One region of the Citrobacter sp. VF227 genome, then DNA from elsewhere that is predicted to be linked to it. Evidence: predicted binding sites of a transcription regulator. Region 1 holds the regulator's gene; each other region holds the start of a gene.

The links. Region 1 encodes PhoB, which activates phosphate uptake and scavenging genes when phosphate is short. Its sites were predicted from a motif close to CTGTCATAAAACTGNCNNAT; they were not measured.
Region 2: a site for PhoB is predicted at 2,086-2,105, ahead of ACU8YC_RS22000 (MIP/aquaporin family protein). Genes of this name have one in related genera too.
Region 3: a site for PhoB is predicted at 1,507-1,526, ahead of glpT (glycerol-3-phosphate transporter). Genes of this name have one in related genera too.

Annotation. Positions count from the first base shown of each region.
Region 1 is NZ_JBRFVF010000002.1:846,044-849,315, reverse strand. It holds gene sbcD (exonuclease subunit SbcD) at 1-760, opposite strand, end outside; gene phoB (phosphate response regulator transcription factor PhoB) at 955-1,644, shown strand; gene phoR (phosphate regulon sensor histidine kinase PhoR) at 1,695-2,990, shown strand.
Region 2 is NZ_JBRFVF010000011.1:51,562-54,833, reverse strand. It holds gene glpK (glycerol kinase GlpK) at 1-996, opposite strand, end outside; gene ACU8YC_RS22000 (MIP/aquaporin family protein) at 1,018-1,863, opposite strand; gene zapB (septal ring assembly protein ZapB) at 2,289-2,534, shown strand; gene ACU8YC_RS21990 (hypothetical protein) at 2,627-3,272, shown strand, end outside.
Region 3 is NZ_JBRFVF010000001.1:1,238,286-1,241,557, forward strand. It holds gene glpQ (glycerophosphodiester phosphodiesterase) at 1-16, opposite strand, end outside; gene glpT (glycerol-3-phosphate transporter) at 20-1,378, opposite strand; gene glpA (anaerobic glycerol-3-phosphate dehydrogenase subunit A) at 1,649-3,272, shown strand, end outside; gene glpB (glycerol-3-phosphate dehydrogenase subunit GlpB) at 3,267-3,272, shown strand, end outside.

The DNA.
Region 1 (3,272 bases):
ATTTGTTTTTGCCGCACTCGTCAAAACTGAGAGCGATCGGCGAGCCGCAGTAGCGAATATGCTCTGTGCCACCAATAACCTGCGCCCGGTGAATATGGCCCAGCGCGATGTAGTCCGCCGGAGGGAAGTTTTGCGCCGGGAAGGCGTCCAGCGTACCGATATAAATCTCACGGACGGCGTCACTTTTACTGGCGCCGACAGTGGTCAAATGCCCGGTCGCAATGATGGGCAGATTCTGGTCACCACGTAGCGTGCAGGCGTCCTGATACTGCTGCTGGTAATAGTCGGTGATGGCTGACAGCAAATGCTGCTGTTTCTCTTGTCCGGTCAGCCCCGCCTGGCTGGTTATGATGTCGCGCGGACGTAAGAAAGGAACCGGGCACAGGATCGCCCCCGGCGTGCCGTCACGTTGCAGTAGAACCTGCGGCGCATGACCGGCGCTGGCAACGACTGTGGTGTTGAGAAACGCCAGAATATCGCGGGACTCATTGAGTGTGGCGACGGAGTCGTGGTTGCCTGCCAGTACCACCAGATGACAGCCGGTTTGCTGCAGATTAACGACAAAACGGTTATACAGCTCACGGGCATAGCTTGGCGGTGAGCCGGTATCAAAAATATCGCCTGCCACAATAATGGCATCCACCTGATGGGATTGTGCCGTTTCCAGCAGCCAGTCGAGAAAGGCCTGATGTTCAGCGGCGCGGCTCTTGCTGTAGAAATTTTGGCCCAGATGCCAGTCAGACGTGTGAAGGATGCGCATAAGAGTTCCATGACGATAAAACAATGGCGGGGATTATAACCCTGCATGGGAGAGAATATCTTGTCTCCGGGCTGTCATAATTCAATGGCCTGCGTTAAACCTGGATGATCTTTTCATAAATCTGTCATAAATCTGACGCATAATGACGCCGTATTGATACTGATGATGACAAGCAACTAATAACAGGGCAAATCATGGCGAGACGTATTCTGGTCGTAGAAGATGAAGCTCCAATTCGTGAAATGGTCTGCTTCGTGCTCGAGCAAAACGGTTTTCAACCCGTAGAAGCCGAAGACTATGACAGTGCTGTGAACCAACTCAATGAACCCTGGCCGGACCTCGTCCTGCTTGACTGGATGCTTCCCGGTGGCTCGGGTCTACAGTTTATTAAACATCTCAAGCGTGAAGCGATGACGCGGGACATCCCGGTGATGATGCTGACGGCGAGGGGAGAAGAGGAAGACCGCGTTCGTGGTCTGGAAACCGGCGCGGATGACTATATTACCAAACCGTTTTCTCCTAAGGAGCTGGTGGCGCGTATTAAAGCTGTTTTGCGTCGTATTTCGCCGATGGCAGTGGAAGAGGTTATTGAGATGCAGGGGCTAAGCCTTGATCCCACCTCGCATCGCGTGATGACTGGTGATGATCCGCTGGATATGGGGCCGACCGAATTCAAGCTGTTGCACTTCTTTATGACTCACCCAGAGCGTGTCTACAGCCGCGAGCAACTCCTCAATCATGTCTGGGGAACCAATGTATACGTGGAAGACCGGACTGTCGATGTGCATATCCGCCGCTTACGTAAGGCGCTGGAGCACAGCGGACACGATCGTATGGTGCAGACGGTTCGCGGAACGGGATATCGTTTTTCGACCCGCTTCTGACTGACAAGAATCAGGGCCTGAAGGATTAGGCCGTTTAGGGAGTAAGGCGTTTGCTAGAACGATTGTCATGGAAAAGGTTGGTACTGGAGCTGATCCTGTGCTGCATACCGGCATTTATCCTTAGTGCTTTTTTTGGTTACCTGCCCTGGTTTTTACTGGCGTCGGTAACGGGCCTGCTTATCTGGCATTTCTGGAATTTATTACGTTTGTCCTGGTGGCTATGGGTCGACAGAAGTATGACGCCCCCGCCGGGGCGCGGCAGTTGGGAACCGCTGCTGCATGGACTGCATCAAATGCAGTTGCGCAACAAAAAGCGCCGTCGTGAACTGGGTAATCTGATTAAGCGCTTTCGCAGCGGGGCGGAATCGCTACCCGACGCAGTGGTGCTAACCACCGAAGAAGGCGGTATTTTCTGGTGTAACGGACTGGCTCAGCAGGTTCTTGGACTGCGCTGGCCGGACGATAGCGGGCAAAATATTCTTAACCTGCTGCGCTACCCGGAATTCACACAATATTTAAAAACGCGCGATTTTAGCCGGCCCATCAATCTGGTGCTCAATACCGGACGGCATCTGGAAATTCGCGTAATGCCCTATACCGATAAGCAATTGCTGATGGTGGCGCGCGACGTTACCCAGATGCATCAACTGGAAGGTTCACGACGTAACTTTTTCGCCAATGCCAGCCATGAACTGCGTACCCCGCTGACGGTGCTGCAAGGCTATCTGGAAATGATGCAGGAGCATCCGTTAGAAGGGACAACGCGCGAAAAAGCGCTGCATACCATGCGTGAACAAACGTACCGGATGGAAGGGTTAGTGAAGCAACTGCTAACGCTGTCAAAAATTGAGGCTGCGCCAGCGCTGCAATTGAATGAGAAGGTCGATGTGCCCATGATGCTGCGCGTGGTTGAGCACGAAGCGCAAACGCTGAGCCAGCACAAACATACGTTTACTTTTGATGTTGATAACAGCCTGAATGTGCGGGGTAACGAGGAGCAGTTGCGTAGCGCTATCTCGAATCTCGTCTATAACGCGGTGAACCATACGCCTGCGGGAACGCACATTACCGTACGCTGGCAGCATGTGCCTTCGGGGGCGGAATTTTGTGTGGAAGACAACGGTCCAGGCATTGCCGCCGAGCATATTCCACGCCTGACCGAGCGTTTTTATCGCGTAGACAAGGCGCGATCGCGGCAAACGGGCGGGAGCGGACTCGGGCTGGCCATCGTGAAGCATGCCTTGCATCATCACGACAGCCGTTTGAATATCGACAGCGAACCCGGCAAAGGGACGCGATTTAGTTTCGTGATCCCGGAACGTTTAATTGCCAAAAATAACGGTTAAGGCGTATTCGTAAGATAATCTTTCCAAAAGCCAGCGTAAGCTGGCTTTTTCTATATGGTCAATATAAGTATCCTGAATTTTACGACGTTTGGTTGTTTTTTGTTCGAACTATTACCCATACCTTTTTCCATGAAATGGTGTTTTGTGCTAACCCTATTTTTCATATCGCTATATTGTTCTGGTTTTTGGATCCCACCTTGCTTTAAAACGTTATAAGCGTTTAAATTGCGCCCCAGGTGCTGTCATACCGACTGCATTTACGCGGTAAATCGAAAAACTATT
Region 2 (3,272 bases), on a different contig from region 1:
ATACTCAGAGTCGAATGCATCGCTGATGAGCTTCATTTCATCGCGCAACCACTGAATGGATGCGCCAGCCATAAATACCGCACCTTCCAGCGCGTAGTTCACTTCCCCGGTCGGTCCGCAGGCGATAGTAGTCAGCAACCCGTTTTCGGACTTAACGGCTTTCTCGCCGGTGTTCATCAGCATGAAGCAGCCGGTACCGTACGTGTTTTTCGCCATCCCTTCCTTCACGCACAGCTGACCAAAGAGAGCCGCCTGCTGGTCACCGGCAATACCGGAGATAGGAATACGAATGCCGCCTTTACCACCAATGTTGGTCTGGCCGTACACTTCAGAAGAACGACGCACTTCTGGCAGCATGGCGCGCGGAATATCCAGCGCATCCAGCATCGTGTCATCCCAGTCCAGGGTATGGATGTTAAACAGCATGGTACGTGAAGCGTTGGTGTAATCCGTGACGTGTACGCGTCCCTGCGTCATTTTCCAGATAAGCCAGGTGTCCACGGTACCAAACAGCAGTTCGCCGCGACGAGCGCGCTCACGTGAGCCTTCAACGTGGTCGAGGATCCACTTCACCTTGGTACCGGAGAAGTACGGGTCAATCACCAGGCCGGTGTTGTTACGGATATACTCTTCCATGCCATCGCGCTTGAGCTTTTCGCAGATATCCGCGGTGCGACGACACTGCCACACAATGGCGTTATAGATTGGTTTACCGGTTTCACGCTCCCAGACGATGGTGGTTTCACGCTGGTTAGTAATACCGATTGCTGCAATTTCATCGGAACTGATATCGGCTTTCGCCAGAACTTCAACCAGCGTAGAGCTTTGGGTTGCCCAAATTTCCATTGGGTCGTGTTCTACCCAACCTGCTTTCGGGTAGATTTGCTCGAATTCGCGCTGTGAAACGGCAACGATATTCGCATCGTGGTCCATTACGACCGCGCGGGAGCTGGTGGTGCCCTGGTCGAGCGCAACGATATATTTTTTTTCAGTCATAATTTTTGTCCCGTAGTCACATTACAGCGAAGCTTTTTGTTGAGTGTTGGCCGCCGCGTCTTTTTCTTCAATCACGCAGACATCGCACGGTAAATGGCGACCAATCAGTTTGCGATATGCCCATGCGCCCAAAATCGCGCCGGTAATTGGGCCAAACACCGGTACCAGGAAGTAAGGGATATCACGACCACCCGTGAAGGCAATCTCACCCCATCCGGCCATCCAGGCGAAGAGTTTCGGTCCGAAGTCACGTGCCGGGTTCATCGCAAAACCTGTCAGCGGACCCATGGAAGCACCAATAACGGCAATCAACAAGCCGATCAGCAGTGGTGCCAGCGGACCACGAGGTACACCGTTACCATCGTCGGTCAGAGCCAGAATCAGCCCCATTAGAATAGCGGTAATGACCATTTCAACCGCGAAGGCCTGCACAAAATTGATATGCGGGTTCGGATAGGTGGAGAAAGTACCTGCCAGACCCAGGCTCTCGGTACTGCCGCGCACGATATGGTTAGTTTGTTCGAAATCGAGGAATAGATTGTAATAAAGCCCGTAAACCAGTGCCGCTGCGCAAAAGGCGCCGGCAATTTGCGAAATAATAAAAGGGATAACTTTGCGTTTATCAAAACAGGCGAACAGCCAGAGTGCGATGGTTACCGCGGGATTCAGGTGTGCACCAGAAACGCCTGCGGTCAGATAGATAGCCATCGCTACCCCCAGGCCCCAGATGACACTGATTTCCCACTGACCAAAAGTAGCCCCGGCCACTTTGAGTGCAGCGACACAGCCCACACCGAAGAAAATCAACAACCCGGTACCGAGGAATTCAGCAATGCACTGGCCTTTTAAGGTTGAGGTTTGACTCATAATCGGATCCTGAAGAGAGATTAATGTTTATGTGCGAGAAGGTCACTGACATCCCCGGAGCCGGTAGGCACACTGTTAATTTATCGTTAACGCTCAAAAACGAGAAATATCGAAATTAAAATGTGTGTACTGCATCAACAAAATGAGCGTTATCGCGCCATCTGGCGGTATTTGTTATACAAAAATAGTGTGAGCTGAATCATTTCAATGATCAATTCGTTAACACTTAAGAGTTATGACAGTAATGTCACCAGGAGAAAGACGAAAAGTGTTGCAAACCGCAATCTGCGCGGGATGCCGCTGGACAGCGATGGCGCGGCTTCATACAATCGGAGCTAAGTAGAGTGCGCTCGTTTTTATTAAGGCGTCGCCGGTTATCGGGACGAGGATTTTTATCCATCAACGCCTTGCAATTCAGGAGAGGTATGACGATGTCATTAGAAGTGTTTGAGAAACTGGAAGCAAAAGTACAGCAGGCGATTGATACCATCACGCTGTTACAGATGGAAATCGAAGAGCTGAAAGAAAAAAACAACTCACTGTCGCAGGAAGTTCAGACTGCACAGCAGCAGCGTGAAGAGCTGGAGCGTGAGAACAACAACCTGAAAGAACAGCAGAATGGCTGGCAGGATCGTCTGCATGCCCTCCTGGGTCGTATGGAAGAAGTCTAATTCTGATTTCTTTAAAAAGGCATCCATAATGGATGCCTTTTTACTATGTAGATATTAGGATATCGTAACTTTTAAATTTCAAAGAATACGATATGACAAAAAGAAACGATATTATTGATAATTCGGATCGATTTATCACCAGTGATATTAAATATGGCCTTATCTATACAGAGAATCTAGGATGGATTGATTTAGGCCATGCTAATCCAGCAGGGGCTGAAAGATTATGGTTTGAAATGATAAGCGCTCGTGGTGGTGATAGCGAATTTTATGAAGTAAATTATCATCAAAGTATGTCCAAAAACATTCATGGCCTAAATATTAATACTGGTATATATCGTAGATTTATGGTGCGACGAGGATTACCGGAACGAACCTTACAAGGTATTGCTTTATCGATATTCTTAGGTACGTCACATCGCTTCGAATCCTTGCAGGATTTTTGGCCTTACGTATATTTAACGGATAGTGGCTATAGTGCTGAAGATTTGGTATCGAACTTATTTGGTTTTTACCAAGCTGTAAATTATGCAGATTACACCTCTCGTCTTCGGATCTGTTCGAAAGAAAAGGCTTATCGTATCTGGGACTTCTATGGTCCTGTTGGTGAGTATAAAAACAAAAGCGTTATTCCGTTACTATTTCCTGACCCAATAGATAAGAATAAGAAACATGAACCCTACTCAGGGGAATTACCTTTATTTATGGATATAATAAAACCTGTTGCGAATCCAAATT
Region 3 (3,272 bases), on a different contig from region 1:
TCAATGCGGTTTTCATCTATTAGCCCCCGTTACGCTTGAGCTGCATCTCTTCGTGGTGGCGTTTTTCGCCAATCATGACGACTACCAGCAGAATAACCGCCAGCACGCTACCGCCAATCATCACCATAAAGCCGCCGTCCCAACCGAAGAAGTCAACGGTGTAGCCGACAATGGCGCTCGCGGCCACAGAACCGCCGAGATAACCGAACAGACCGGTAAAGCCAGCCGCCGTCCCCGCCGCTTTTTTCGGCGCCAGTTCCAGCGCGTGCAGACCAATCAACATGACCGGGCCGTAGATCAGGAAGCCGATGATAATCATACAAGCCATATCCACGTTCGGATTACCTGCCGGGTTCATCCAGTAGACGATGGTCGCAATCGTTACCAGCGTCATAAAGAACACACCGGTCGCGCCACGGTTTCCACGGAAGACTTTATCCGACATCCAGCCACACAGCAGCGTGCCAGGAATCCCCGCATATTCATACAGGAAGTACGCCCAGGATGATTTATCCAGTGCGAAATGTTTCACTTCTTTCAGGTAGGTTGGTGACCAGTCCAGGATGCCGTAGCGCAGCAGATAAACAAACACGTTAGCGATAGCGATGTACCACAACAGTTTGTTCGGCAGTACGTATTGCATGAAGATCTGCTTCGCAGTCAGCTCTTCTTCCGCTTTCTCGTTGTAATCATCCGGGTAGTCGTTCTTGTACTCTTCGATAGGCGGCAGGCCACAGGACTGCGGCGTATCACGCATCATAGCAAAAGCAAACAGCGCGACGACGATCGCACCGAAAGCAGGCATGTACAGCGCCGCTTTCCAGTCATTGAACCAGGCCATACCGAGCAGGAACAACAGAGGAGGCAGACCGCCGCCCACGTTGTGCGCACAGTTCCAGACGGAAACAATGCTCCCACGCTCTTTCTGCGACCACCAGTGCACCATGGTACGACCACACGGCGGCCACCCCATCCCCTGGAACCATCCGCAGAGGAACAGCAGCACAAACATAATCGCAATGCTCGATGTCGCCCACGGCACAAAGCCCATAAACAACATCACTGCCGCAGCCAGTATCAGACCCGCTGGCAGGAAAACGCGCGGATTCGAGCGATCCGAAACGGACCCCATGATGAATTTCGAAAATCCGTAAGCAATGGAGATACCGGACAATGCAAAACCCAGATCGCCACGCGAGAACCCCTGCTCAACCAGATACGGCATCGCAAGGGCAAAGTTCTTACGTACCAGATAGTACGCGGCATAACCAAAGAAAATCCCCAGAAAAATCTGCCAACGTAATCGACGATATGTCGGGTCGATCTCCGCTGCAGGCAAACGCGCCGTGTGTGACGCTGGTTTAAAAATACTCAACATAGTGTAGCCTCCGTGGCCGTCTCTCATTCGAAGTAAACACTGCAGTTCGTCATTACTACCCTACCGCTCCCAGTGTGGCCGCGATGTTAAGGAAAGATACATAACAAAAATGTGAAACGCAGCACATATTGTTACAGATTTATGACAAATGTTCATAAAGGCGCACGAAATCACGTTTCATTTTCGAATAATGAGCGATTATGCGCGAAATCAAACAATCCATGTTTTTTATGTGGCTAAATGATAAAAAACGAACTGTGAGGAAAAACAATGAAAACTCGCGACTCGCAAACAAGTGACGTGATTATCATTGGTGGAGGAGCAACAGGTGCAGGGATCGCACGCGATTGTGCGCTGCGCGGGTTGCGCGTCATCTTAGTGGAGCGCCACGATATCGCCACAGGTGCGACCGGACGTAATCACGGCCTGCTGCACAGCGGTGCGCGTTATGCCGTCACCGACGCTGAATCTGCCCGTGAGTGCATCAGCGAAAACCAAATCCTGAAACGTATCGCCCGCCATTGCGTTGAGCCGACGGACGGTCTGTTTATTACCCTGCCGGAAGATGAACTCTCCTTTCAGGCAACCTTTATTCGCGCCTGTGAAGAGGCCGGTATCCGCGCCGAAGCGATCGACCCTAAACAGGCGCGCATTATCGAACCTTCAGTCAATCCACAGCTGATTGGTGCAGTAAAAGTACCGGACGGCACAGTCGATCCTTTCCGCTTAACCGCTGCCAATATGCTGGATGCGCGCGAGCATGGTGCGGTTATCTTGACAGCGCATGAAGTGACAGGACTGATTCGCGAAGGCACGACGGTGTGCGGCGTTAACGTGCGCAATCATCTGACGGGTGAGATGCAGTCTCTGCATGCGCCAGTTGTAGTGAACGCTGCCGGGATCTGGGGTCAGCGCATTGCGGAATATGCCGATCTGAGTATCCGTATGTTCCCGGCGAAAGGTTCGCTGCTGATTATGGATCATCGGATTAACCAGCATGTCATCAACCGCTGTCGTAAACCCTCTGACGCCGATATTCTGGTGCCAGGCGATACCATCTCATTGATCGGTACCACCTCACAGCACATTGATTACGACGATATCGACAGCAACCGCGTTACCGCAGAAGAAGTCGACATTCTGCTGCGTGAAGGCGAGAAACTGGCGCCGATTATGGCGAAAACGCGCATTTTACGCGCCTACTCCGGCGTGCGTCCGCTGGTGGCAAGTGACGACGATCCGACCGGTCGTAACGTCAGCCGTGGGATTGTCCTGTTCGATCACGCACAGCGTGACGGACTGGAGGGGTTTATCACCATTACCGGCGGCAAACTGATGACCTACCGCCTGATGGCGGAGTGGGCTACAGATGCCGTTTGCCGCAAGCTGGGTAATACCGAACCTTGCACAACGGCAGCCACCGCGTTACCTGGCTCACAGGAATCTACCGAGCATACGCTTAAACGCGTCATTTCGTTACCAGCACCACTGCGCGGATCGGCGGTCTATCGTCATGGCGATCGTACCCCGGCGTGGCTAAGCGAAGGTCGCCAACACCGCAGCCTGGTTTGTGAATGTGAAGCGGTCACCGCGGGCGAAGTGCAATACGCCGTCGAAAATTTAACCGTCAACAGCCTGCTGGATTTGCGTCGCCGTACCCGTGTAGGAATGGGGACCTGCCAGGGCGAATTGTGTGCCTGCCGCGCCGCAGGTTTGCTGCAACGTTTTAATGTCACCACCGCTGCACAATCTATTACCCAGCTTTCCGATTTCCTCAACGAACGCTGGAAAGGCGTGCAACCTATTGCCTGGGGAGATGCGCTGCGCGAAAGCGAATTCACGCGCTGGGTCTATCAGGGATTGTGCGGTCTGGAAAAGGAGCACCAGGATGAAA